DNA from 4 places in the Kocuria sp. CPCC 205261 genome. Region 2 is predicted to be linked to each of the others. Evidence: riboswitches for the same ligand, from Rfam matches in the RefSeq annotation. Region 2 holds a riboswitch; each other region holds the start of a gene.
What was found. Region 2 has a riboswitch for thiamine pyrophosphate ahead of RF646_RS05155 (bifunctional hydroxymethylpyrimidine kinase/phosphomethylpyrimidine kinase). Riboswitches for the same ligand answer to the same signal wherever they lie in the genome.
Positions count from the first base shown of each region.

Region 1: linked by a shared signal. The riboswitch ahead of thiO (glycine oxidase ThiO) and the one ahead of RF646_RS05155 (bifunctional hydroxymethylpyrimidine kinase/phosphomethylpyrimidine kinase) in region 2 are both predicted to bind thiamine pyrophosphate.
Region 3: linked by a shared signal. The riboswitch ahead of RF646_RS11030 (3-oxoacyl-ACP reductase) and the one ahead of RF646_RS05155 (bifunctional hydroxymethylpyrimidine kinase/phosphomethylpyrimidine kinase) in region 2 are both predicted to bind thiamine pyrophosphate.
Region 4: linked by a shared signal. The riboswitch ahead of RF646_RS02610 (ECF transporter S component) and the one ahead of RF646_RS05155 (bifunctional hydroxymethylpyrimidine kinase/phosphomethylpyrimidine kinase) in region 2 are both predicted to bind thiamine pyrophosphate.

Region 1 is NZ_JAVKPU010000001.1:501,732-507,488, reverse strand. It holds gene moeB (molybdopterin-synthase adenylyltransferase MoeB) at 1-911, opposite strand, end outside; gene RF646_RS02345 (thiazole synthase) at 908-1,849, opposite strand; gene thiS (sulfur carrier protein ThiS) at 1,852-2,118, opposite strand; gene thiO (glycine oxidase ThiO) at 2,115-3,401, opposite strand; TPP riboswitch at 3,391-3,515, opposite strand; gene thiE (thiamine phosphate synthase) at 3,636-4,298, shown strand; gene RF646_RS02325 (thiol-disulfide oxidoreductase DCC family protein) at 4,472-4,888, opposite strand; gene RF646_RS02320 (PhzF family phenazine biosynthesis protein) at 4,885-5,736, opposite strand.
Region 2 is NZ_JAVKPU010000003.1:170,847-176,603, reverse strand. It holds gene RF646_RS05160 (Rne/Rng family ribonuclease) at 1-2,534, shown strand, start outside; TPP riboswitch at 2,615-2,710, shown strand; gene RF646_RS05155 (bifunctional hydroxymethylpyrimidine kinase/phosphomethylpyrimidine kinase) at 2,698-4,251, shown strand; gene rplU (50S ribosomal protein L21) at 4,489-4,800, shown strand; gene rpmA (50S ribosomal protein L27) at 4,847-5,101, shown strand; gene obgE (GTPase ObgE) at 5,253-5,757, shown strand, end outside.
Region 3 is NZ_JAVKPU010000011.1:43,894-49,650, forward strand. It holds gene RF646_RS11015 (exodeoxyribonuclease III) at 1-480, opposite strand, end outside; gene RF646_RS11020 (phosphatidylserine/phosphatidylglycerophosphate/cardiolipin synthase family protein) at 896-2,155, shown strand; partial or broken gene RF646_RS11025 (LLM class flavin-dependent oxidoreductase) at 2,264-3,570, opposite strand; gene RF646_RS11030 (3-oxoacyl-ACP reductase) at 3,641-4,405, opposite strand; TPP riboswitch at 4,451-4,582, opposite strand; gene nadE (ammonia-dependent NAD(+) synthetase) at 4,712-5,539, opposite strand; gene RF646_RS11040 (enoyl-CoA hydratase) at 5,683-5,757, shown strand, end outside.
Region 4 is NZ_JAVKPU010000001.1:561,296-567,052, forward strand. It holds gene RF646_RS02605 (ABC transporter ATP-binding protein) at 1-1,586, opposite strand, end outside; gene RF646_RS02610 (ECF transporter S component) at 1,583-2,206, opposite strand; TPP riboswitch at 2,265-2,371, opposite strand; gene RF646_RS02615 (DUF4235 domain-containing protein) at 2,492-2,764, opposite strand; gene mnhG (monovalent cation/H(+) antiporter subunit G) at 2,892-3,257, opposite strand; gene RF646_RS02625 (monovalent cation/H+ antiporter complex subunit F) at 3,254-3,523, opposite strand; gene RF646_RS02630 (Na+/H+ antiporter subunit E) at 3,520-4,167, opposite strand; gene RF646_RS02635 (Na+/H+ antiporter subunit D) at 4,164-5,757, opposite strand, start outside.

The DNA.
Region 1 (5,757 bases), on a different contig from region 2:
AAGGACGTCTCCCCGAGGGACCGGGCGGTCAGTAGCTCGGCCAGCTCCGGGGCGGTGACGGTCTCGTGGGGGGCGGGAGCGGCGTCGTCGTCGGAGGGCAGACCGCACGCGAGCGCCACCCGTGAGAGATCCGTGACGGGCGGGCGGTGCGGGTCCGGCAGGACCGTGAGCTCGCGCCACGTCTGGGCCAGGGCGTCGTGGATGAGGACCCTGCCGAGCAGGGGACGGCCGATGCCCGTGATGAGTTTGAGCGCCTCGGTGACCATGACCGAGCCGATCGTGGCCGGGAGCATGCCCAGCACACCGCCCTCGGCGCACGAGGGGACCTGGCCCGGCGCGGGCGCTTCCGGGAACAGGTCGCGGTACACGGGGCCGTGACCGGACCAGAACACGGAGACCTGGCCGTCGAAACGCAGGATGGAGCCCCACACCACGGGGATGCCGGTGAGTTCGGCGGCGTCCGAGACCAGGAAGCGTGTGCCGAAGTTGTCCGCGCCGTCCATGATCAGGTCGTAGCCGGAGAAGATCTCCAGGGCGTTGTCGGTGCTCAGCCGCTCGGGATGGCGGTGCACGGTGACCAGGGGGTTGAGCCGGGCCACGGCATCCGCGGCGGAATCGACCTTGGGCCGGCCGATGTCGGCCATCCCATGGACCACCTGGCGTTGCAGGTTGGACACGGATACGACGTCGTCGTCGACCACGCCGATGGTCCCCACCCCGGCGGCCGCGAGGTACTGCAGCGCGGGAGCGCCGAGCCCGCCCGCGCCGATCACCAGGACGCGTGCGTTCTTGAGCCGACGCTGCCCCTCCTCGCCCAGTTGCGGCAACGTGAGGTGGCGTGAATAGCGTTCGAGTTCCTCGCGACTCAGATCGGAGGCGGGGGCCACGAGGGGTGGTAGTGGGGTGCTCATGAAACCTGCGATTCCAGCTGTGGGGTGGTGGATGAAGGCGCGGGCCAGTCCCCGCGGGGCGCGTCGGCGGTGTCGATGCGCCCCGCCATGGGCGAGGACGCCACGGCGTGCGTGCGCCGCGCGATCCGCCCCGCGCCGCGGGCCAGGTGCCCCGCGAGCACGGCGTGCTTCATGGCACTCGCCATGGCCACGGGATCCTGCGCGCGGGTCACGGCGGACGCGAGCAGGACGGCGTCGCACCCGAGTTCCATGGCCAGGGCCGCCTCGGACGCCGTGCCGATCCCGGCATCCAGCACCACGGGCACGGACGCGCGGGACGCGATGAGTTCGATGTTGTGCGGGTTGAGGATCCCCAGACCCGTGCCGATGGGAGCACCGAGGGGCATCACGGCCACGGCCCCGGCGTCCTCGAGTCGCAGCGCGAGCACGGGGTCGTCGGACGTGTACGCGAAGACCTTGAAACCGCGCCGAGCGAGTTTCTCGGTCGCGTCCAGCAGCTCCACACCGTCCGGGAGCAGGGTGTCCTCGTCCGCGATGATTTCGAGCTTGACCCAGTCCGTCTCCAGCGCCTCGCGCCCCAGTTCAGCGGTCAGCAGGGCGTCCCGCGCGGTGTAGCACCCCGCGGTGTTGGGCAGCACCCGGATGTCGTTGCGGCGCAGCAGCCCGTACAGGCTGTCCTGCGGTGTCCCGGTCGACGACGCCGCTGCGCCACCTCCCGCGCGACCGCTCGCCCGGTTCGCCGTGCCGGATGCTTGCGCGCCCGCTGGCGAGGCGGGGCCGGGCGCGAAGCGGCGCAGGGCCACCGTGGTCAGTTCCGTCCCGGAGGCCAGCAGGGCCCGTTCGAGCATTGCGAAATCGGTGAGGCCCCCGGTACCCATGATCAGCCGGGACGAGAGCTCCACCCCGGCCACGGTCAGGGGGGTTCCGTGCGTGGTCATGTTCAGCCTCCCTGCACCGCGGTGACGATCTCGACGGATTGACCCGCTTCCACGGGGGTCGTGGCCCACAGGGAGCGGGGGATTACGGCGTCGTCCACCGCCACGGCGATCCCCAGGGGATGACCGTCCGCGGCGGTGCCCTCGGGTGTGATCTCGCGGCCCGTGAGGTCGACGACGGCGCTCGCGACCGTCAACCCCGGGGTCACCGTCACGGGGGAGCCGTTCACGACGGCCGTGGAGGAATTGTCTGTGGGCTCGGGCGCGATCATTCGAGTCCTCCATGCATCTGGGGATAGCTCTCGGGTGTGGTGAACGGGGCCTCGGGGGCGGGGTTCGAGTGCCGGGCCGGGTCGGTGTCGGCGAGGAACGCGGCGTCGGACTCGTGGTCCGCGAGCGGGTCCAGGACGCCGGTCACGAGCTCCGCCGCGAGCCGGGACGCCACGGGGGTCAGCAGAATGCCGTGACGGAAGTGACCCGTGCTGATCACGAGCCCGGCCACCGAGGTCTTCCCCACGTACGGCAGGTCGTCGGAGGTTCCCGGGCGGGCGCGGGCCATCATCTCCAGGACGTCGCAGTCGTCGATCGCGGGGACCACGGTGCGCGCGTCCCGCAGCAGTTGGTGCACGCCACCGGCGAGCACGGATTCGCGCCCGTCCTCACGGCTCGTGGCGCCCAGCACCAGGGTGCGGTCCTCGCGGGGGACCATGTACACGGGCCGACCCAGGACCTGGGCGCGCACCGTGCGCGTGAGCAAATGCGATTCCCCGGGGGCCAGGGCGGTCTCGGGAACCCGCAACCGCAGGATGTCCCCGAACACCGGGCGCAATCGGAGGTCGAGTCCCTCGGGCAGCCCGCCCATGGTGTTGGCGGTCAGCCCGGTGGCCACGACCACGGCGTCCGCGGGGATCACCTCACCGGAGTCCACCTGCACGCCCGTGGCCTGCCGGGGTTCCCTGCGGGACGTCAGCACGGTGTCCACGCGGGAGGTCAGCCACTGCGCCGGTCCGGCGTCGGGGACGTCCCCGATGGTGGTCAGGTGCGGGCAGTTCAGGGTCTCCACCAGGGCGGCCGCGAGCATCCGGGGGTCCACCTGGCGGTCGGAGACGATGCGCACCGCGCCGCTCAACCGCGGTGCGAGGGCCGGTTCCAGGTGCCGGGCCTCGCGCGTGGAGATCTCCTGCACGTCCATCCCGGAGGCGATCTGGTGGGAGGCGAGGTCGGAGAGGGACCGGGCGTCCGCGGCGTCGGCGGCCACCACGAGCGTCTCCTCGGTGCGGTAACCCGTGGGCAGGCCCGTGGCCGCGGTGACGCGCTCCACGAAATCCGGGTACTCCGCGGCGGAGGCGCGCATGAGGGGGTAGAGGCGCTCCTGGCCGTACTGGGTCTCGGCGATCGGTGCGAGCATGCCCGCGGCCGCGCGGGTGGCGCCCCACGCCGGGCGGGGATCGACGACGGTCACGGCGGCCCCGCGGCGTCGTAGTTCGAAGGCCGTGGCCAGGCCCACGAGACCAGCTCCGGCCACGACCACGTGGTCACCGAGGTGCTCGGGCATTGTTCCTCCCTCCGGCGGCATGATCCGCATCAGGTGATCCGGTCGGCGGCTCACGCCCTCTCAGCCCGCTGCGGTGGTTGTTGCCAACGTGTGCGGACTCCCGTGGAGTTCGTCGAACGGCGACGAACGGCCCTGCCAGTCTAATCACCCCTAGCTGTGGAACGCAGGGGGACTTCGCGGCGGGCTGATCGGGCGAGGTGTCCGCGGGCGCGCGGTTCGTGCCACGATGGCCGCATGGGACACACGAGCCAGACGGGTACCGGGCGCCGCGCCGCCCTTGAGAACGCGCGACTGTACGTGTGCGTCACGGCGCGCCACGAGCGCGGTGACCTGCGCGAATTTCTGCACGCCGCGTACGAGGGCGGGGTGGACATCATCCAGTTGCGGGACAAATCCCTCGAGGCTGCCGCGGAGATTGAGGCCATCGAGGTGCTCGCCGACGTCGCCCGTGAGCACGGCGCACTCTTCGCCGTCAACGACCGCGCGGACGTCGCGCTGCTCACCGGCGCGGACGTGTTCCACGTGGGCCAGGGCGATCTCACCACCGCGCAGGCTCGGCGGGTCCTGGGGGACGACGTGGTGATCGGGCGGTCCTGTCACTCCCCGGCCCAGGTGGACGCCGCCGTGGCCGACGCCGGGCTCGACTACTTCTGCACCGGGCCCGTGTGGGAGACCCCCACCAAGCCGGGTCGCGCGGCCGTGGGGCTCGAGCTGCCGCGCTACGCCGCTCAGCACGCGGGGGACAAGCCCTTCTTCGCGATCGGCGGGGTCGACACCGCGCGGTTGCCGTCCGTGCTCGACACGGGTGCCTCGCGCATCGTGGTCGTGCGGGCCGTGACCGATGCGCAGGACGTCACCGCGGCGGCGCGGGCGCTGCGGGACACGCTGCCCGGGTGAGACTCGATCTTTGAACGCGGTGGAGCGGCGGCGCCGCGGTGGGATGGCACCGCTCGGGTGGCGACGTGTTCGGTGGGGTGGTGCGCGTCGGGGCGGAGTCATGGAGTCATGGCGCCGCAGTGTCTTGCCGTCGCGCGGGTGGCACGGCTCGCTCGGTACGCGGAGCGGAACCGTTACGGGGTCCCGCACTGCCCGGGGTGCTGCTGGCACCACGGGGTGACACCGGGGAACTTCCCCCGGTGATCGGCCACCCACCGGTACACGCGGTCCTGGACCCACCGCACGGGCGGTAACCGGTAGAACGGCTCGAACACCCGGATGCCCAGGGCGGTGTCCAGGGTCACGGCCACCGCGTGCGCCCCCGAGGATCGCTCACCGGAACGGGATAGGACGGCCCACACCGACGCGTTGCCCTCCGCATTCGTCAGTCCGAACCGCTCCAGTACGCCGGGGACCTGGTAGGCGTGCAGGGCGATCCGGTCATGGCGGTCCAGTGTCCGGGCCCATCCCACGCAGCGCGTGCAGAACCCGCAGTTGCCGTCGAAGACCAGGTGCAGGGACGCGCCCTGCTCGGTGCCCGGGGGGTTCACAGCAGCACCGTCCCGTCGATGCACGCGGTGCAGTGTCCGCCCACGAACACGTGGTCCCCGTCCGACGTCACGGTCACGAGGCCGCTGCGTCCCATGCGGGTGCCCTGTCGGGCGATGTAGTTCGCGGGCGCCCGGTCCGTACGGATGAGCCACTGGGCCAGGCTCGCGTTGAGGCTTCCCGTGACGGGGTCCTCGTACCCGCCGGTCCCACCCACGAAGGCGCGGACCTCGAACTGGTGCGGGCTGCTCTGCGGGTGGGGACCCACCACGCCGATCTTGGCGCCGTGGAGAGCGGGAAGGTCGGGCTCGATCGCCAGGACGTCCTCGGCGCCGGCCAGAAGCAGCGCAGCCCAGCCGGGGCCGTTGTCGACCCACTGATGGGCGACGACCTGCTCGTCCCGCAGGCCCAGGGCCGCGGTTACGCCCCCGAGCAATTCCGGGCCCAGGTCTCCCGTGCGGTCGGTGGGTGGGGCCTCGAAGGTCAGTGCGCCGTCGTCGGAGGGGCGGATCCGCACGAGGCCCGCGGCGCATTCCTGGACGATGACGTCCTTGGCACGCGCGGTGTTGCCCGCGGTGAGCCATGCGTGGGCCGAGCCCAGGGTGGGGTGACCGGCGAACGGCAGTTCACGGTCCGGGGTCCAGATGCGCAGCCGGTAGTCGGCGTCCGGGTCCGTGGGTGGGAGCACGAACGTGGTCTCGGACAGGTTGGTCCAGCGCGCGAAGCGGGCCATGGCGTCGTCGGTGAGATCGGTGCCATCCAGGATGACCGCCACCGGGTTGCCCAGATAGGGCTCCCGGGAGAAGACGTCGACCTGGGTGAACGGGCGCGGACGAGGTATTGGGCTCATGGGGTGATTCCATCACGATGC
Region 2 (5,757 bases):
AGGACATGGAACTCGTGGACGAGTCCGACGGCTCGGTGACCCGGGTCCGCGCCCCGCGCGGTGCCGGTGAGGGCACGGGCAGCGACGAGGTGACCGGGGTCAAGGGCTCCACGCGGCTCGAGGCCAAGCGTCAGCGTCGTCGTGAGTCCCGGCAGTTCGGCCGCCGCCGCCACGTGATCACCGAGGCCGAGTTCCTGGCCCGGCGCGAATCCGTGGAGCGCAAGATGCTCGTGCGGCAGAAGGACGACCGGATCCAGATCGGTGTGCTCGAGGACGGGATCCTTGCCGAGCACTTCGTCTCGCACACCCAGCAGGACTCGCTGATCGGCAACGTGTACGTGGGCAAGGTGCAGAACGTGCTGCCGTCCATGGAGGCCGCCTTCGTGGACATCGGCCGCGGCCGCAACGCCGTGCTCTACGCCGGTGAGGTGGACTGGGACGCCGCCGAGCTGGGCAGCAAGCCCCGCAAGATCGAGAACGCCCTGAAGTCCGGGGACACCGTGCTCGTGCAGGTCACCAAGGACCCCGTGGGGCACAAAGGTGCTCGGCTCACGAGCCAGGTGTCCCTGCCCGGTCGCTACCTCGTCTACGTCCCGGGCGGTTCCATGACGGGGATCTCCCGCAAGCTCCCGGACGTGGAGCGCCAGCGGCTGAAGAAGATCCTCAAGGACCGGTTGCCGGAGGGCGCGGGCGTGATCGTGCGCACTGCGGCGGAGGGTGCCTCCGAGACCGAGCTGACCAACGACATCAACCGGCTGCGCTCGCAGTGGGAGCAGATCCAGGACAAGGCCAAGTCCACCAAGACGCTGGCCCCGGAGATGCTGTACGCGGAACCGGACCTGACCATCAAGACCGTGCGGGACGTCTTCAACGAGGATTTCACCGCCATGGTGGTCCAGGGCGAGCAGGCGTGGGACAACATCGAGGCTTACGTGACCTACGTGGCGCCCGACCTGCTGGACCGCCTCGAGCGCTGGACCGGCGATGACGACCTCTTCGAGCACATGCGCGTGGAGGAGCAGATCCAGAAGGCCCTCGAGCGCAAGGTCTTCCTGCCCTCCGGCGGATCGCTCGTGATCGACCGCACCGAGGCCATGACCGTGGTGGACGTCAACACCGGCAAGTTCACGGGCTCCGGGGGCAACCTCGAGGAGACCGTGACCAAGAACAACCTCGAAGCCGCCGAGGAGATCGTGCGGCAACTGCGGTTGCGGGATATCGGCGGGATCATCGTGGTGGACTTCATCGACATGGTTCTGGAGTCCAACCGCGATCTCGTACTGCGCCGGCTCGTGGAGTGCCTGGGCCGGGACCGCACGAAGCACCAGGTGGCCGAGGTGACCTCCCTGGGTCTCGTGCAGATGACGCGCAAGCGCATGGGTACGGGGTTGCTCGAGGTCTTCTCCGAGCCGTGCGAGGAATGCGCGGGCCGCGGCGTCGTGGTCCACGACCACCCCTTGAAGGGCCGCTCCGGCGCGGCTCCCTCCGACCAGCGCGGCACTCGACACGAGCGTAAGCGTTCGCGCAACAAGCAGCACAACGGTGCGCAGGACAAGCCCAGGAACGGCAACCAGCACCACGGTTCGGACGAGCCGGACCAGGCGCGCGTGGAGGCCACCCGCACGGCGTTGGCGAACATCGCCGCGGCCTCCTCCCACGACGAGTCCGACGACGCCGCACGGAATGCTTCCCAGGGCACCGCACCGCAGTCCGGGGGCGGGCAGGCCGAGGACACCGGTTCCCAGGAGCAGCAGACCTCCCGCGGTCAGCAGGGCGGGGAGCACGCGTCCGAGAACTCCCACGGGGAGTCCGAGGGCGGGCGCCGTCGCCGCAAGCGCCGCGGCAAGCGCAGCCGCGGTCGCGGTCAGCAGGGCGAGGACAACGCCGTGCAGAACGACGGTTCCGGCCGGGACGGTTCCGGGAACGACTCGCGCGGGGATTCCCGGTCCGAGGACCGTTCCGGTGGGGACTCGTCCGCGAGCCTCACGATTCACGGCGAGGTCATCGAACTGCCCCACGGGCAGTCTGAGCAGCGGGGGAGCGAGGGCACCCAGGAGGCCCTGTCCCTGGATTCGCTGAGCGCCGCGTTCACGGATGCGGGCGAGGACGAAACCTCGACCGAGGGTGCCGTTCAGGATGCGGACGCCGCGTCCCAGCCGCGGGAGGCGGTGTCGAAGCGGTCGGCCGCCGGACACGCGCCGTCGAACTCCGGGACTGCGCAATCCAGTGCAGGGCAGACGAGTGCCGCGCAGCAGCAGACTTCCGGGGCAGCGTCGTCCGCTGGCGGGAACCGGCCGGCGGAGGCGCCGGCGGCTCCGGCCCGACGGCGTCGTGGGTCGCGGCGTGCCGTGGCGCCGGCGGCCGCGCCCGGAACCGCGAGCGTGGAGACCCACGAGTACACGCAGGAACGGCAGGTCAGCCGTTTCACCGCGGAGGCCGGGGCCGTGGCCCCCGCGGCGTCCGGTGACCAGCCCACCATCGTGGGTGTGGGCATCAAGGCTCAGGACATCACGATGACCGGCAAGCAGGACTGAGTGACCGGCGGCTGGATCCGTCGCCACGCGAGCACCGCAGGGGCACCCGGGATTCCGGGTGCCCCTGTGGCATGATCGGGGACACACACACGGGGTGCTGCGCACTGCGGCTGAGAACACACCCGTCGAACCTGATCTAGCTCGTACTAGCGAAGGGATTGTCGTGGACACCACGCCTTCTACCGCCATACCCCGCGTCCTCTCGATTGCCGGAACCGATCCCACGGGCGGGGCGGGTCACGCCGCGGACCTGAAATCCATCGCCGCACTGGGCGGGTACGGGCTGAGTGTGATCACCGCAGTGGTCGCCCAGAACACCCGGGGCGTCGTGAGCGTACACACCCCACCCGTCCAGGTCCTGCGGGACCAGCTGGATGCGGTCGCCGGGGACGTCACCCTGGATGCGATCAAGGTGGGGATGCTCGGCTCCGTGGAGGTCATCGACACGGTCCGGGACTGGCTCATGGTGGGGCGCGCACCCGTGGTCGTGATCGACCCCGTCATGGTCGCCACGGCCGGTGGGCGATTGCTGCGTCCGGACGCCGAACGGGCCCTGCGGGAGCTGCTGCCCCACGCGAATCTGATCACCCCCAACCTCCCGGAACTCGCGGTGCTGGCCGAGCGCCCCGTGGCCGCGACCTGGGACGAGGCGCTCGAGCAGGGACGCGCGGTCGCGGCGGCGTTCCATACCCGGGTCCTCGTGAAGGGTGGCCACTTGGCCGGGGACACGACCCCGGACGCCCTGTTGCTCCCCGGTCAGGACGAACCCGCCGCGTTGTTCGAGGGTCGCAGGGTGCACACGCGTAACACCCACGGCACCGGGTGCTCGCTGTCCTCCGCGGTGGCCACGGTCGTGGCGCGGACCGGGGACTGGCCCGAGGCGATCCGCACGGCCCGCACATGGTTGCGCGGTGCACTGCGCGGCGCGGACGAGTTGCACGTGGGTCACGGCAACGGTCCCGTGCACCACATGCACCACGTCCAGCACCTCGTCACGGATCCGGCGTTCGTGATGACGGCCGCCGCGGAATCCGAGGGCCCCCGGTTCACCGATGAACTGTGGGAGGAGAGCGCCCCGGTGCGTGAACGCATTGCCGCCCTGGCGTTCATCCGGGGCCTCGGGGACGGCACCCTGGACCCGGGCGAGTTCGAGCTGTACCTGGACCAGGACATGCAATATCTGCAGTACTACTCCCGGGCGCTGGCCCTGCTCGCGGCCTCCGCCCCGGACGAGCGTGCGCGCGAACACTTCGCCGCGGCGTCGGCCTCCGTGGTCTCGGTCGAGTCCGCGCTGCATCGCGCCCGGCTCGGGGACCGGGAGCCCATGCCGCCGAGTGACGTCACGAGCAGTTACGCGGACTTCCTGCTGGCGCGCACGGGTCAGGACGGCTTCGCGGTGGGCTCCGCCGCGATCCTGCCGTGCTACTGGCTCTACGCCCACGTGGGTGCGGAGCTCACCCGTCGTGCCCGCGTCGCGGGACCGCAGCACCCGTTCGCCGACTGGCTCAGCACGTACGACGATCCGGACTTCCAGACCGCGACCGAGTCGGTGCGCGAGATCGTGGACCGGGAGGCCGCCCACGCGGACCCGGCCACCCGGGAGCACATGCGCCGCGCGTTCCACCGGGCGTGCGCGCTCGAGCTGGCCTTCTTCGCGCAGACGACCCCGGCGACGTCGCCGGAGGGCGAGCGGCGCGCCGCGGCGCAACTGGCATGACTTCGGGTGATCGGGTAGGCTGGGGTGTCGGTGCCGAGCGCCGGTGTGTGTCATATCCAGTTCACGCACCAGGTTGCGGCACACTCGGGCGAACATCCTGAATCGATGCGATAGCCACGCGGAGAATGCGGTCGGTCATGGATCACCGCGGCGTGATGTCTCGACATTCGCAGTCCTCCAGGAGTACGCCCGACCCACACACGTAGTCCATAGATGTCGAGAGAAGTGAGTTCCCAAGTGGTGTACGCGATTGTCCGCGCAGGCGGCCGCCAGGAGAAGGTTTCCATCGGAGACCTCGTGACCCTTGACCGCGTCGCCGGCGAGGCAGGCAGCACCGTAGAGCTTCCTGCGCTGCTGCTGGTCGATGGGGACAAGGTCACCTCCGACTCCAAGACCCTGGCGAACGTCAAGGTCACCGCCGAGATCGTCGAGGACCTGCGCGGTCCCAAGATCTCGATCATGAAGTACAAGAACAAGACCGGTTACAAGAAGCGTCAGGGCTTCCGCGCCGAACTGACCACCGTCAAGGTCACCGGCATCGACGCCTGAGTATCCGGCTCCCCACATACGTTTCCAACGAAGGTAGGCACACACCATGGCACACAAGAAGGGTGCGAGCTCCACTCGCAACGGCCGTGACTCCAACGCCCAGTACTTGGGTGTGAAGCGCTTCGGCGGCCAGTCCGTTAACGCCGGCGAGATCATCGTCCGCCAGCGCGGCACGCACTTCCACCCGGGCGTGAACGTGGGCCGCGGCAAGGACGACACCTTGTTCGCCCTGGCCGCTGGCGCCGTCGAATTCGGCACCCGCCGCGGTCGCCGCGTGGTCAACATTCAGACCGCCGAGTAATTCTCATTCGGACCCCTGGGTCCACCCGCCGCCACGACCCCGTGGCGGCGACCACTAGAGGGTGGGCGCTTCACGCGCTCACCCTCTAGTCTTTTCAGAAAACCCCGGTCGACCCGCTCGCAGCAGGTGACCCCTACCACCGAGGAGCCGCGTGGCTAGTTTTGTAGATCGAGTGATCGTGCACGCCACGGGCGGTAACGGCGGCCACGGCTGCGTGTCCGTCAAGCGCGAGAAGTTCAAGCCCCTGGGCGGCCCGGACGGCGGCAACGGCGGCGACGGTGGTTCGGTGATCCTGCGTGTGGACGGTCAGTCCACCACGCTGTTGGGTTTCCACCACGCACCCCACCAGAAGGCCCCCAACGGTGAGCCCGGCAAGGGGGACATGCGCCACGGTTTCAAGGGCCAGGACCTCGTGCTGTCCGTCCCGGACGGCACCGTGGTCAAGGACCGGCAGGGCAACGTGCTCGCGGACCTGCTCGGTGAGGGCAGTGAGTTCGTGCTGGCCGGTGGCGGCCAGGGCGGACTGGGCAATGCCGCACTGTCCTCGCCTAAGCGCAAGGCCCCGGGCTTCGCTCTGCTCGGTGTGCCCGGTGAGGAACACCAGGTCGAGCTCGAACTGAAGTCCATCGCGGACATCGCCCTGGTGGGCTTCCCCT
Region 3 (5,757 bases), on a different contig from region 2:
GGCCACGTTCCAGTCACCCACAAGTGCGATCTGGGCCTGCGGGTCCTCCTGCAGCCACTGTTCGGCGTGGCCCTCCAGGACGCGCAGCCACTCGAGCTTGTACGGCATGTGGGGGTCCTCCAGGCCGCGACCGTTGGGCACGTAGAGGGACCAGATCCGCACGCCGTCGCACGTGGCGGCGATCGCGCGCGCCTCCTGGGCGGGTTCCTGGCCGGGTTTGCCGAACGTGGGCTGACCGGGGAACGTGCGCTCCACGTCCTTGAGCCCCACGCGGGACGCGATGGCGACGCCGTTCCACTGATTCACGCCGAAATGCGCCACTTCGTAGCCCGCGAACTCGAACAGCTCCCATGGGAAGTTCTCGTCCTTGGCCTTGGTCTCCTGGATGGCCAGGACATCCACGTCCGAGCGGTCGAGCCACGCCTCGATGCGGTCGGCGCGGGCGCGGATGGAGTTCACGTTCCACGTGGCGATTCTCATGGGGTCCACCGTAGCGAGCCGCGGCCCACGCTGGGAAACCGCGGGCGGACGACGGACCGGGTTCTCGTACGAGGGACCGAGCGGATCGGTTCCGAAGGTGTTGTCGCAGGCCTGCGGGGCAGTGGACTCCACGGCTTCGCCGGCCTGGTCCTGCGCCTCGTTCGCGGCCTGGCTGGCCTCGCTCGTGGTGACGTCCGGGGCCACGGATGCGGCGGCGCCCGGGTTCTGTGTGGCGGCGTCGCCCACGAGGTCGTCCTTCCACGAGGGCTTATGGGACGGGGTGGATTGCCATTCGGCGGATTCCCGCCGCGTAACACCTCAGTGCCCCTGGCCGCGGGACGGGCGGTGTGAATTCCCAGGGCTGGTCCGGTCATGATCCGGGACGCGCCATGTGACGCCGCAGTAGTGTGAGGTCATGGACGCAAGGCGGGCGCTAGCCGAGATCAGAGAACGCCGTATCCTCCTGAAAGCGGCCGGTGCGGGTGCTGGTGCCCTGCTGGGGGCGCAGGCCGTGGTGATCGCCTCGCTCGCCGGGCTCGACTGGTGGAAGCGTCACGGGCGTCAGCAGCGTGACGCCCCGCACCCCGGGACGTTCAATGCGCACGTGCAGGACTCGGACATCACCATCTACACGTCGGGTGAGTCGGTGTACGAGGACATGCTCGATGCCATCGACAACGCCCAGCACTCCATTCACATGGAGACGTTCATCTGGAAGAACGACGAGACGGGTCAGCGCTTCCTGGACGCGTTCAACCGGGCTGCGGATCGGGGCGTGGAGGTGTTCATCATCTACGACGGGTTCGCGAACCTCGTGATCCCGTCCTCCTTTTACGACTTCTCGGACCGGGTTCATGTGTACCGGATGCCGGTGGTGCGCCGCCCGTTCTGGAAGGGGCCCCTGCGGTTCTCGGGCTTCAGCCATTCCAAGATCCTGGTGGTGGACGACAACATCGGTTTCGTGGGGGGCTACAACTTCGGTTCTCTCTATTCCCGGCAGTGGCGGGACACGCATATCCGGGAGATCGGGCCTGCGGTATGGGGGTTACGCAGCTCCATCGCGAGCGTGTGGAACGAGGACCGGGACCCGGAACACGCCATCGACTGGGTGGCGCCCAAGAATTGGGACCCGGAGGTGCGGGTCTCCGCGAACCTGCCCATCCAGCTCGTGTACCCCATCCGCGAGATGTACATGAACGCGATCAACAGGGCGCAGCACCACATCTGGGTGAACACGCCCTACTTCATCCCCGACCAGCAGATCCTGGACTGCCTCCTGGACGCGGCCGTTCGCGGGGTGGATGTGCGGATCATGGTCCCCAAGGACTCCAACCACATCCTGGCGGACTGGGTGTCCCGCGGGTTCTACGGCCAGTTGTTGGAGGGTGGGGTCACCATCTTGCTGTACGCCGCCTGCATGATCCACGCCAAGACCGCCACGATCGACGGCGAGTGGTCCACCGTGGGCACCGCCAACATCGACCGGCTCTCCCTCTCGTTCAACTACGAGACCAACGTGGAGATCGTGGACCCGGATTTCGCGGCCGAGATGGAGAAGGTCTTCCTCGCCGACAGCGAGCACTGTGAGGAGCTGTCCTCGCCCCAATGGCGCGATCGCCACCCCATGGCACGGGTCGCCGAGACGATCCTGGTACCGCTGCGCCCGTTCCTCTGACCGGACCTTTCCGATCGGCGACGACGCCGCTGACGCCACCGACGATGCCGCCCCGCCCACCGTGCGGGGCGGCGTCGTCGTCCTGTGGCGGGGTTGCGCAGCGGGGCCTCAACCCCGCGTGAGGTGACCCCTCAGCGTGGTGGCGGTGTACGCGGTGCGGAACAGGCCGCGGCGCTGGAGTTCGGGGACCACGAGGTCCACGAAGTCGTCCAGGGAGTCCGGCTGGACGGGCGGCATGAGGTTGAAGCCGTCCGCGCCGGCGTTGTCGAACCATTCCTGCATGCGATCCGCGATGGACTCCGGGGTGCCCACCATCGTGCAGTGACCCCCGCCGGCGGCGAGGCGGCCGAGCAACTGGCGGACCGTGGGGCGCTCGGCCTCGATGATCCGCAGGATGGTGCTGTAGCGGCCCTGCGGACCGGTGAACTCCTCCAGGGGCGGCAGCGTGGGCACGGGCGCATCTAGGTCCCACTGCGCGCAGTCCTGCTCCACGAACGTGGAGAGCTGTGCGAGCGACTGCTCCACAGGGAGCAAACGGTCCACGCGGGCCTGCTTCTCGAGGGCCTCTTCGTGCGTGCGGCCCACGTACGTGACCAGACCGGGCATCACGATCACGGAACCGGGATCACGCCCGGCGCGGGCCACTTCGGCCTTCACCGCCGCGTAGTACTCCTGCGCGGCGGGCAGATCGTAGGCCACGGCGTAGATCCCCTCTGCAAAGTCGGCCGCGAGTGCCTTGCCGGGCCCGGAGGCACCCGCTTGGAAGAGGACCGGTTCCCCCTGCGGGGAGCGCGGGACCGTGAGGGGTCCGTCCACCAGGAAGTGGCGGCCCTCGTGGTCCAGGCGGTGCAGCTTGGAGGGGTCCGCCCACTGGCCCTCGGGGTCCGCGGTGACGGCGTCCTCGTCCCAGCTGGCCCACAGGGCGCGGGCCACCTCCACGAACTCGCGGGCGCGTTCGTAGCGCTCGTCCTTGGGCGGCATGGCCCGGTAGCCGTGGTTGCGGGCTTCCGCATCCCACATGGAGGTCACCACGTTCCACCCCGCTCGCCCGCCCGAGATGTGGTCCAAGGACGCGAGCATCCTGGCCGCGTGGAACGGGGTGAAGAACGTGGTGGACACCGTGCAACCAGGCCGACGCGCTCGGTGGCCCGCGCCATCGCGGACAGCGCTGTCAGGGGTTCCAGGCTCCAGCGGGGCCCGCCGGAGACGTCACCCACGCTGTGCCCGTCCGCGAAGAACACCGCGTCGAACAGACCGCGTTCGGCAGTCCGCGCGAGCTCCTCGTAGTAGGCGATGTCCGTGAGGCGGTGCACCGGGGAGCCCGGCGCGCGCCACGCGGCCTGGTGGTGGCCGGCCCCGTAGAGGAAGGCGTTGAGGCGCAGCGTCCGGGCGGGTGTCCCGGGCGGCTGGTTCACCTGGGCGGGACGGGTGGACGCCGCAGGGGCGGCGGACGGGGTCCGCGCGGTGTCGTGCGGGGCGGCCATGTCAGTCCATCACCAGTCCACCGTCGACCACGAGGTTCTGCCCGGTGACGCCGCGGGACCAGTCGGAGGCGAAGAAGAGGGCGGTGTCCGCGAACTCCTCCGGGGTGGTGACCCGACCCAGGGGCGTACCGGCGGCAATGGCGTCGAAGACTTCGGCCGGGGTAGCGGCACTCGCGTCCGTGGTGCGTAGCAGGCCACCGGAGATCATGTTCACGGTGATGCCCAGGGCCCCCAGGTCCTTGGCCGCCGTACGTGTGAGGGAGAGCAGGGCGGCCTTGGCTGCGGTGTAGTCGTGGTAGGGGACCACGGGGTTCTGGAAGAGATTGGTGCCGATGTTGATGATGCGCCCGTGTCCGGACCGGCGCATCCCCGGGACGACCGCCTGGATCACGTTGAGTCCGCCCACGACCGCGCCGGTGAACTGCTGGGAAAGATCCTCGGCGGCGAGGTTTTCGAGCGAGGGGCGGGCGTCCCCGTTGAAGCTGAAGTCCACCAGCGCGTTGTTCACGGCCACCGTGATGGGCGCGCCGAAATGGTCCTGGGCGAGTGCCACCATCTCCTGCACCTGCCCGGCATCGGTCACGTCCGCCCGAACGGCAATGACCTTGTCCTCACCGAGTTCGCGCACCAGTGAGCGGGCGCGGTCCTCGCTCGCGTGGTAGTTCACGACCACCCGGGCGCCTTCGCGGGCGAAGGCTCGGCTGAGGTGTTCACCCAGACCCCGGGCTCCTCCGGTGATCAGGACGATGGTGGTGTCGATCCGCATGCTCACTCCTGTGGCTCACGGCGAAGAACGCGGTGCGCCACCCGTGCGGTGCCACCGTGACATCCCTTCGCCAGTACTAACTGGACAGGTTCGACGGGTGTCATCTCAGCCATTGCCTCCAGGGCTCCCCGGCCCGGTGGGTCGTGGGAACGTGCAGCGGCACCCCGTGTCACTGGGCCCAGTCTAAGCACAGGGGTCCGGACCGGGGTCGCGCACGGCGCAGGCCGTCGGCGGGCATGGCCAATGCGGTTGTCCAGCGCAGTCAGGCCAGGGTCGTCCCCTTGGGTATCGCGCGGGCGGGGAGGATCAGCCCTCCCGCCACCACTCGTCCGCCGGGGTCACCGGGACCGTGCGCTTGTGGCGGGTGCGCAGGAACGTGCTTTCGATCTTGCGGGCCACCTCCTCGGGGACGTCCTTGCCCTCGAGGAAGTCATCGATGTCGTCGTAGCGCAGGCCCAGCTCGTCCTCGTCCGTGCGCCCGGGGTTCTCGTCCAGGAGGTCCGCGGTGGGGACCTTGCCCACGAGTTGCTCGGAGGCTCCCAGGTACGCGAGCACCTGGCGGTTCTGCCGTTTGTTCAGCCCGCCCAGGGGCAGGACGTCCGCGCCGCCGTCGCCGAACTTGGTGAAGAACCCGGTGACCGATTCCGCCGCGTGATCCGTGCCGATCACCAGCAGGTTGTGGTCCCCGCCCACCGCGTACTGCGCCGTCATACGCACGCGGGCCTTGGTGTTACCACGGGTGAAATCGGTGAGCTGCTCACCGGTCGCGGCACCGTAGGCGGACTCGAAACCGCGGACGGCCGGCGCGACGTCGTACGTGATGACCCGGTCCGGTTGAATGAATTCGAGCGCCGCCTGGGCGTCGGCCTCGTCGTGCTGGATCCCGTGAGGCAGTCGCATGGCCACGAACTCGGCCTTGATCTCGTCCTCGCGCAGTTTCTCGACCGCGAGCTGGGCCAGGCGCCCGGCCAGGGTGGAGTCCACGCCGCCGCTGATCCCCAGGACGAACCCCGCGGTGTGCGTGGCCTTGAGGTAGTCGCTCAGGAAGTCGACGCGGCGTTGGGCCTCCCGCTCCGGATCGATCTGCGGAGAGACGCCGAGCTCGGCAATGATCTGTGCTTGCAATTCACGCATGCGTCCATGCTAGTGGCCGGTTCCCGCGGGGACAGGGGCCTACCGCCGGCCCGTCCCGTGGCCCGGAGGACGGAGGACGGAGGCCGGCGCTGGGCCCCCACGCTCGGACCCGCCCCCCGGAGGACCTATGAGATGCTGATCACATGAACGAGAACTCCTACGAGACCATTGAAGTCCGCCGCGAGGGACGCGTGGGTGTCATCACCCTGAACCGTCCC
Region 4 (5,757 bases), on a different contig from region 2:
GCCAGGACGGTGCCCACGGACAGCCGCCGCTTCTGCCCGCCGGACAGGGTGAACGGGTTGGCCTCGGCGAGCTCCTCGAGGCGCAGCCGTCGCAGCAGCTCGGCCACCCGGGCGTCGTCCGCGTCCGCCATCGCGTCGGTGACGCGCGCATCGCGACGGCCCACGCGGCGTCGTCGTTGCCGGGGACCGAACTCGAGTTCCTCGCGCACGGTGGGGCGCAGGAACTGGTGTTCGGGATGCTGGAACACGGTGCCCACGCGGGAGACCAGTTCCGCGCCGTCCCACAGGGAGGGATCAGCGGGCGCGTCGGTCGCGAGGGCGTCCGTGGCCCACACGGTGCCGCGCACGGGCAGCAGCAGTCCGGCGAGGGTCAGCGCGAGGGTGGACTTCCCGGCGCCGTTGACGCCTGTGACGGCCAGCGCGTGCCCCGCGCGGACGTCCACGGTGATGTTCTCGGCCGCCGGCGCCGCCCCCGTGCGCACGTCCGGCTCCGGGTACGCTTCCCCGCGCCGCCACGCGGCGAGCGCCCGACGACGCCGCCGCGCGAGCGCCCGCCGTCCCGGTTGGCTCCGGGACACGGCGAGATCGCGTGCGCTCAACAAGGTGGTGCCCGGTGCGACGGCGGCGGGCACGGTGGTGAAACCACCCGTATCCTGCGCAGACTGCGCGACATCCGAAGCCCTCATGGGCGACGCGGCCGGCGCATTCTCCGTAGGCACAGCGGGCGGCGTGATGCCGTGTGGCCCCGCGGAGGCAGCCGTCTGCCGTACCGCGGGATCCATGCCATTCGAGGCATGCACGGGAGTGCGAGTGCGCGGCACCCAGCCGGGGACCCACGTACCCTGGTGCTGCAGCAGGTCCCGGGCGTCCTGCAGGGTCTGCTGCGCGGGGCCGTCGAAGGCCACCCGACCGTCGTCGGCCAGCACGATCACACGGTCCACGACCGGTTCCCACAGGGCCACCCTGTGCTCCACGACCACAAGGGTGGTCCCGTCCTCGCGCACCGCATCGGCCACGGCGCGGCACAGCTGCTGCGCCCCCTCGTGGTCCACGCTCGCCGTGGGTTCGTCCAGCAACAGCAGCCGCGGGCACATGGCCAGGGTCCCGGCGAGCGCGAGACGTTGTTTCTGCCCCCCGGACAGCGCCGTGGTGGGGTGGTCGAGCGGGAGATCCAGACCCGTGCGCGCGAGCGCTTCCCGCACACGCGGCCAGATCCGCTCGCGGGGGACGGCGAGGTTCTCGAGGCCGAACGCGACGTCGTCCCCCACGCGCGACAGGACCACCTGCGTCTCGGGGTCCTGGTGCATGAAGCCCACCGCGCCGCGGGCGTCGCGCGGGTCGACACCCCCGACGCTCAACCCGCCCGATGCGGAGCGGCCGTCAGGGTCCTGGTCCACACCGGCGAGCGCCTGCAGGAGCGTGGACTTGCCCGCCCCGGACGGGCCCAGGAGCAGGACACGTTCGCCGGGCTCGATGATCAGGTCCAGGTCCACCAGACTGGGCGTCTCGCGGCCGGGGTGATGCCATCCGAACCCCTCCAGGACCACCCGCGCGCCCGTGAGTTGCACGGTCGGTTCCGCGGTCATCGGCGCACGGCGCCGGAGGCCAGTGCTCCGAGGACACCCGTGGCCTGCAGGGCCCTCATCACGGCCCACATGAGCAACCCTGCGATCACGGCCCCGGAGAGCGTGGTCAGCGCCGCGTAGACGACCTGCTGATCCAGAGCCCACTCGAAGTTGTACATGATGTTCTCGCTCACGCCCAGGAACAGCCCGGATACCGCCCCACCGATCGCCGCGGTCACGGGACCGAACCGGCGGTAACGGGTCAGGAGGAACACGACCTCCACACCGAGGCCCTGCACCAGACCGGAGAGCACCACGAGCCACCCGAAATGCGTTCCCAGGAAGCCCTCGATCACGGCCGCGAGCAACTCGCAGAACAGAGCCGCGCCCGGTTTGCGGATGATCAGGGCGCCCAGGGTACCCGCCACGAGCCAGCCCCCCGCGATGAGCCCCGCGGACGGCGGGTAGGCCACCGTGCCCGCCGAGACCGCCGGGTACAGGAGGTTGGACCACATCCAGAAGATCACGGCGCACACCGCGGCCAATACGGCGGTGACCACGATGTCCACGACCCGCCACGACGAGCTGCGGTAGCCGCTTGCGCGCGGTGTACGGGTGGGGGTGTTACCGACCTGCGTCATGCTGAATCCTCCTGAAGATCCCAGGAGGGGAAGAACACCACCCGCCGTTGCGAGCGGGTCCTTGAGATACTCGACTCCCTAGCGCCGGTACGAGCCGGATCAGGTTCGAGGGTCTGCGCTCACGCGCACTCTCAGCGCCGCGGTGGCGCTCCCCTGTCGTTGAGACGCCAGTCTAGACCACGACGGCGGGTGGCCGGGCATCTCTCGTGCCCGGCCACCCGCCGTCGTACGTGCGTCCTACGCGGCCCCGGCCCACCCGTACAGGGGGGCGCGGGACCCGCCGGCTCAGATCTCGCTCTGGGAGCTGCGGGAGGGATCGGAGTCCTTGGACTCGAACTTGGCCACCTGGCGGGAGATCCCCACCTTGATGACGGTGCCCACAACACCGGTGATCACGGCCCAGATGATGATGTCGGTCCAGGCCTCGTCCGGGTCCGGGTTCTTGGCGGGGGGCTCGTTGCCGGTGACCTGCTTCCACACCGCGGACAGACCCTTGTTGGCCAGGGCCACACCACCCAGGGACGCCACCGTGCCGAAAATGTCCATTACCTTGTTCATGAGGTTCTCCTTGTCTTGTGGGTGCCGGCGGCACCGGGCGGCCGACGACGTCGTGCTCGTTGCCCAGCATACGAAGCGCCGGGCGCGACGGGGCGGAAGGAACCCGGTCCCACCGAGAATTACGTCCTCAGCGAGATTCTTCCTCGCCGGCGCGAGCGACGACCTCGCGCAGCTCGTCCTCCACGAGGTTCTTCTGGTTCAGGTGCTTGGAGCGGTAGGCGGCGCGGCCCACCATGTGCGCGGACACGGGCACCGTGAGCAGCTGGAACAGCCACGCGAGGATCATCAGCGGGATCATGCCGGGATTGCCGCTCTCGATCGCCACGGCCGTGAGCAGCAGGAGCAACCCCAGGACCTGGGGTTTGGTGCCGGCGTGCATGCGCGAGAGCAGATCGGGGAAGCGCACCAAACCCACCGCCGCGGCCAGGGACATGAGGGACCCCCCCACGAGGCACAGCAGCGCGATGACGTCCAGGACGGTGTGCCAGTTCATGAGCGCTCCAACCCCACATTGCGCGCGACCGTCACAGACCCCAGGAAGCCCACCAGGGAGATGATCACGAGCAGGATGATGTTGCTGGAGTGGTGGTTGTACACCATCTCGATGGCGAGACCCGCACCCACGATCGCGAGCAACACGTCCGTGGCGATCACCCGGTCCAACAGGGACGGGCCCTTGGCCAGCCGGTAGATCGTGCCCGCGGCCGCCACGGTGAGAATCGCACCGCACACCCACACGGCGACGTCAAACATGGTCATGGCCGCTCCTCCCCACGGCCGTCCAGGGCCTTGTTCATCTTGGTGGTCGGCGACGCGACGGCGCCGGAGGCGTCCGCGCCGCCCGCGCCACCCGAGGCCTCCAGTGTCGCGAGGTCCTCCTTGGAGCCCATGATCTTGATCCACGCCGCCTCGATATTAAGCGCGGACTCCCGGAACGACTCCGCTTCCTCCGGCGTGGAGACGTCCAGCACGTGGAAGTACAGGATCCCGTTGCCGCGATCCACCTCCACCACGAGCGAGCCCGGGATCAGCGCCATGGTGTGACCCACGGCCGTCATGAGCAGGTCGTTGTTCTGCCGCAGCTTCACCCGCAGCACCGCGTTGTGCACCTTGGGGCCCTGCATGAGCGCGACACCGAACACGTGGATGCTGGCCCGGGCCACCTGCCAGATGAACGTGACCACGAACAGCGCGAAATGCAGGACGTTGAACCGCCCGGACAACCGCACCGGGGGCAGCGTGAGCGTGCGGGTCACGAACACCGCGAGGATCAACCCGAAGACCAGGTTGCCCACGCTCCAGTCACCCCACAGGGCCCCCCACACGACCACGAGCCACAGGATCAGGGGCAGCTCGGCCCGCAAGGAGTTCCGGGAGCGTCGCTGCATCGGGGACGTACTCATCGGCCCTCCTCGCTCACACCACCGGGACCCACGGGGGCCAGCACGGCATTGACGTATCGATCCGGATTGATCAGGTTCTCGGACGCGTTGTCCGCGAGATCGAACAGCGGCCCGGCGAAGACCGTGAGTGCCACACCCACCGCCACGAGCGCGGTGGTCGCGCCCACCATGGTCCCGGGCAGCAGCACCACGGGGGACCGGCCGGAGAAGCGGCTGCCGGACTTGCCCGCCACCGCGCGGGACGTGCGGGGGCGGCGGCCCTCCGCGGTGGTGGCGCGCAGCACGGGGTCCGGGTACTCGGCGTCGTCCACGTTGCGCAGGAACACGCGGTTCCACACGCGGATCAGGGCCATGAGCGTGAGCAGCGAGACGAACACGGACACGCCCACGAGTAGGTAGCTCAGCCACGTCCCGGCCTCGACACCGGCCTCCAGGAGGGCCACCTTGCCCAGGAAGCCCGAGAACGGCGGGATGCCGCCCAGGTTCAGGGCCGGGATCATGTACAGCACCCCCAGCAGCGGGGAGATCCTGAGCATCCCGGCGAGGCGGTCCACGTTGGTGGAGCCACCGCGGCGCTCGATCAGCCCGGCGACCAGGAACAGGCTGGTCTGGATCACGATGTGGTGCGCGATGTAGTAGACCACCGCCGCCAGGGCGGCCTGCGTGCCCAGTGCGATGCCGAAGATCATGTAGCCGATGTGACTGATCAGCGTGAACGAGAGCATACGTTTGATGTCGATCTGGGCGAGCGCGCCCAGGATGCCCACGATCATGGTCAGCAACGCGACCCACATCAGCAGATCTTTGATCTGCGTCCCGGGGAACAACAGGGTCTCGGTGCGGATGATCGAGTAGACGCCCACCTTGGTCAACAGGCCCGCGAACACCGCGGTCACCGGTGCGGACGCGGTCGGGTAGGAGTCGGGCAGCCAGAAGGACAGCGGGAAGATCGCGGCCTTGACACCGAACGCGATCAGCAGCATCAGATGCAACTGCATCTGGGTGCCCTGCGGCAGGTCCGCGAGCTTCACGGACAGGTCCGCCATGTTCACGGTGGCGGTGGCGCCGTAGATCATCCCCAGGGAGATCAGGAACAGGATCGAGGAGATCACCGAGACGACCACGTAGGTCACGCCCGCGCGGATCCGCTGCGCCGTGCCACCCATGGTGAGCAGGACGTAGGAGGCGGTCAACAGGATCTCGAAGCCCACGTAGAGGTTGAAGAGGTCACCCGCGAGGAACGCGTGGGACACACCCGCGACCAGCAACAGGAACGTGGGGTAGAAGATGGAGATGGGGCCCTCGTCGTCCCCGCTGGCCACACCCTCGCTGACCGCATAGATCAACACTGCGAGGGACACCACCACGGAGACCACGAGCATGAGCGCGGACAACTGGTCCACGACCATCACGATGCCGTACGGGGCGGCCCAGTCCCCCAGGTGCACGACCTGCGGACCCTGGTTCCATACGTTCGCGAGCATGAACGCGTTCAGGATCAGCGTGAGCACCATGGCGCCCACGGTCACCCCGCGCTGCAGCCGGTTGCGGTGGACGATGATGAAGTTCAGGGCGGCGCCGAGGAACGGG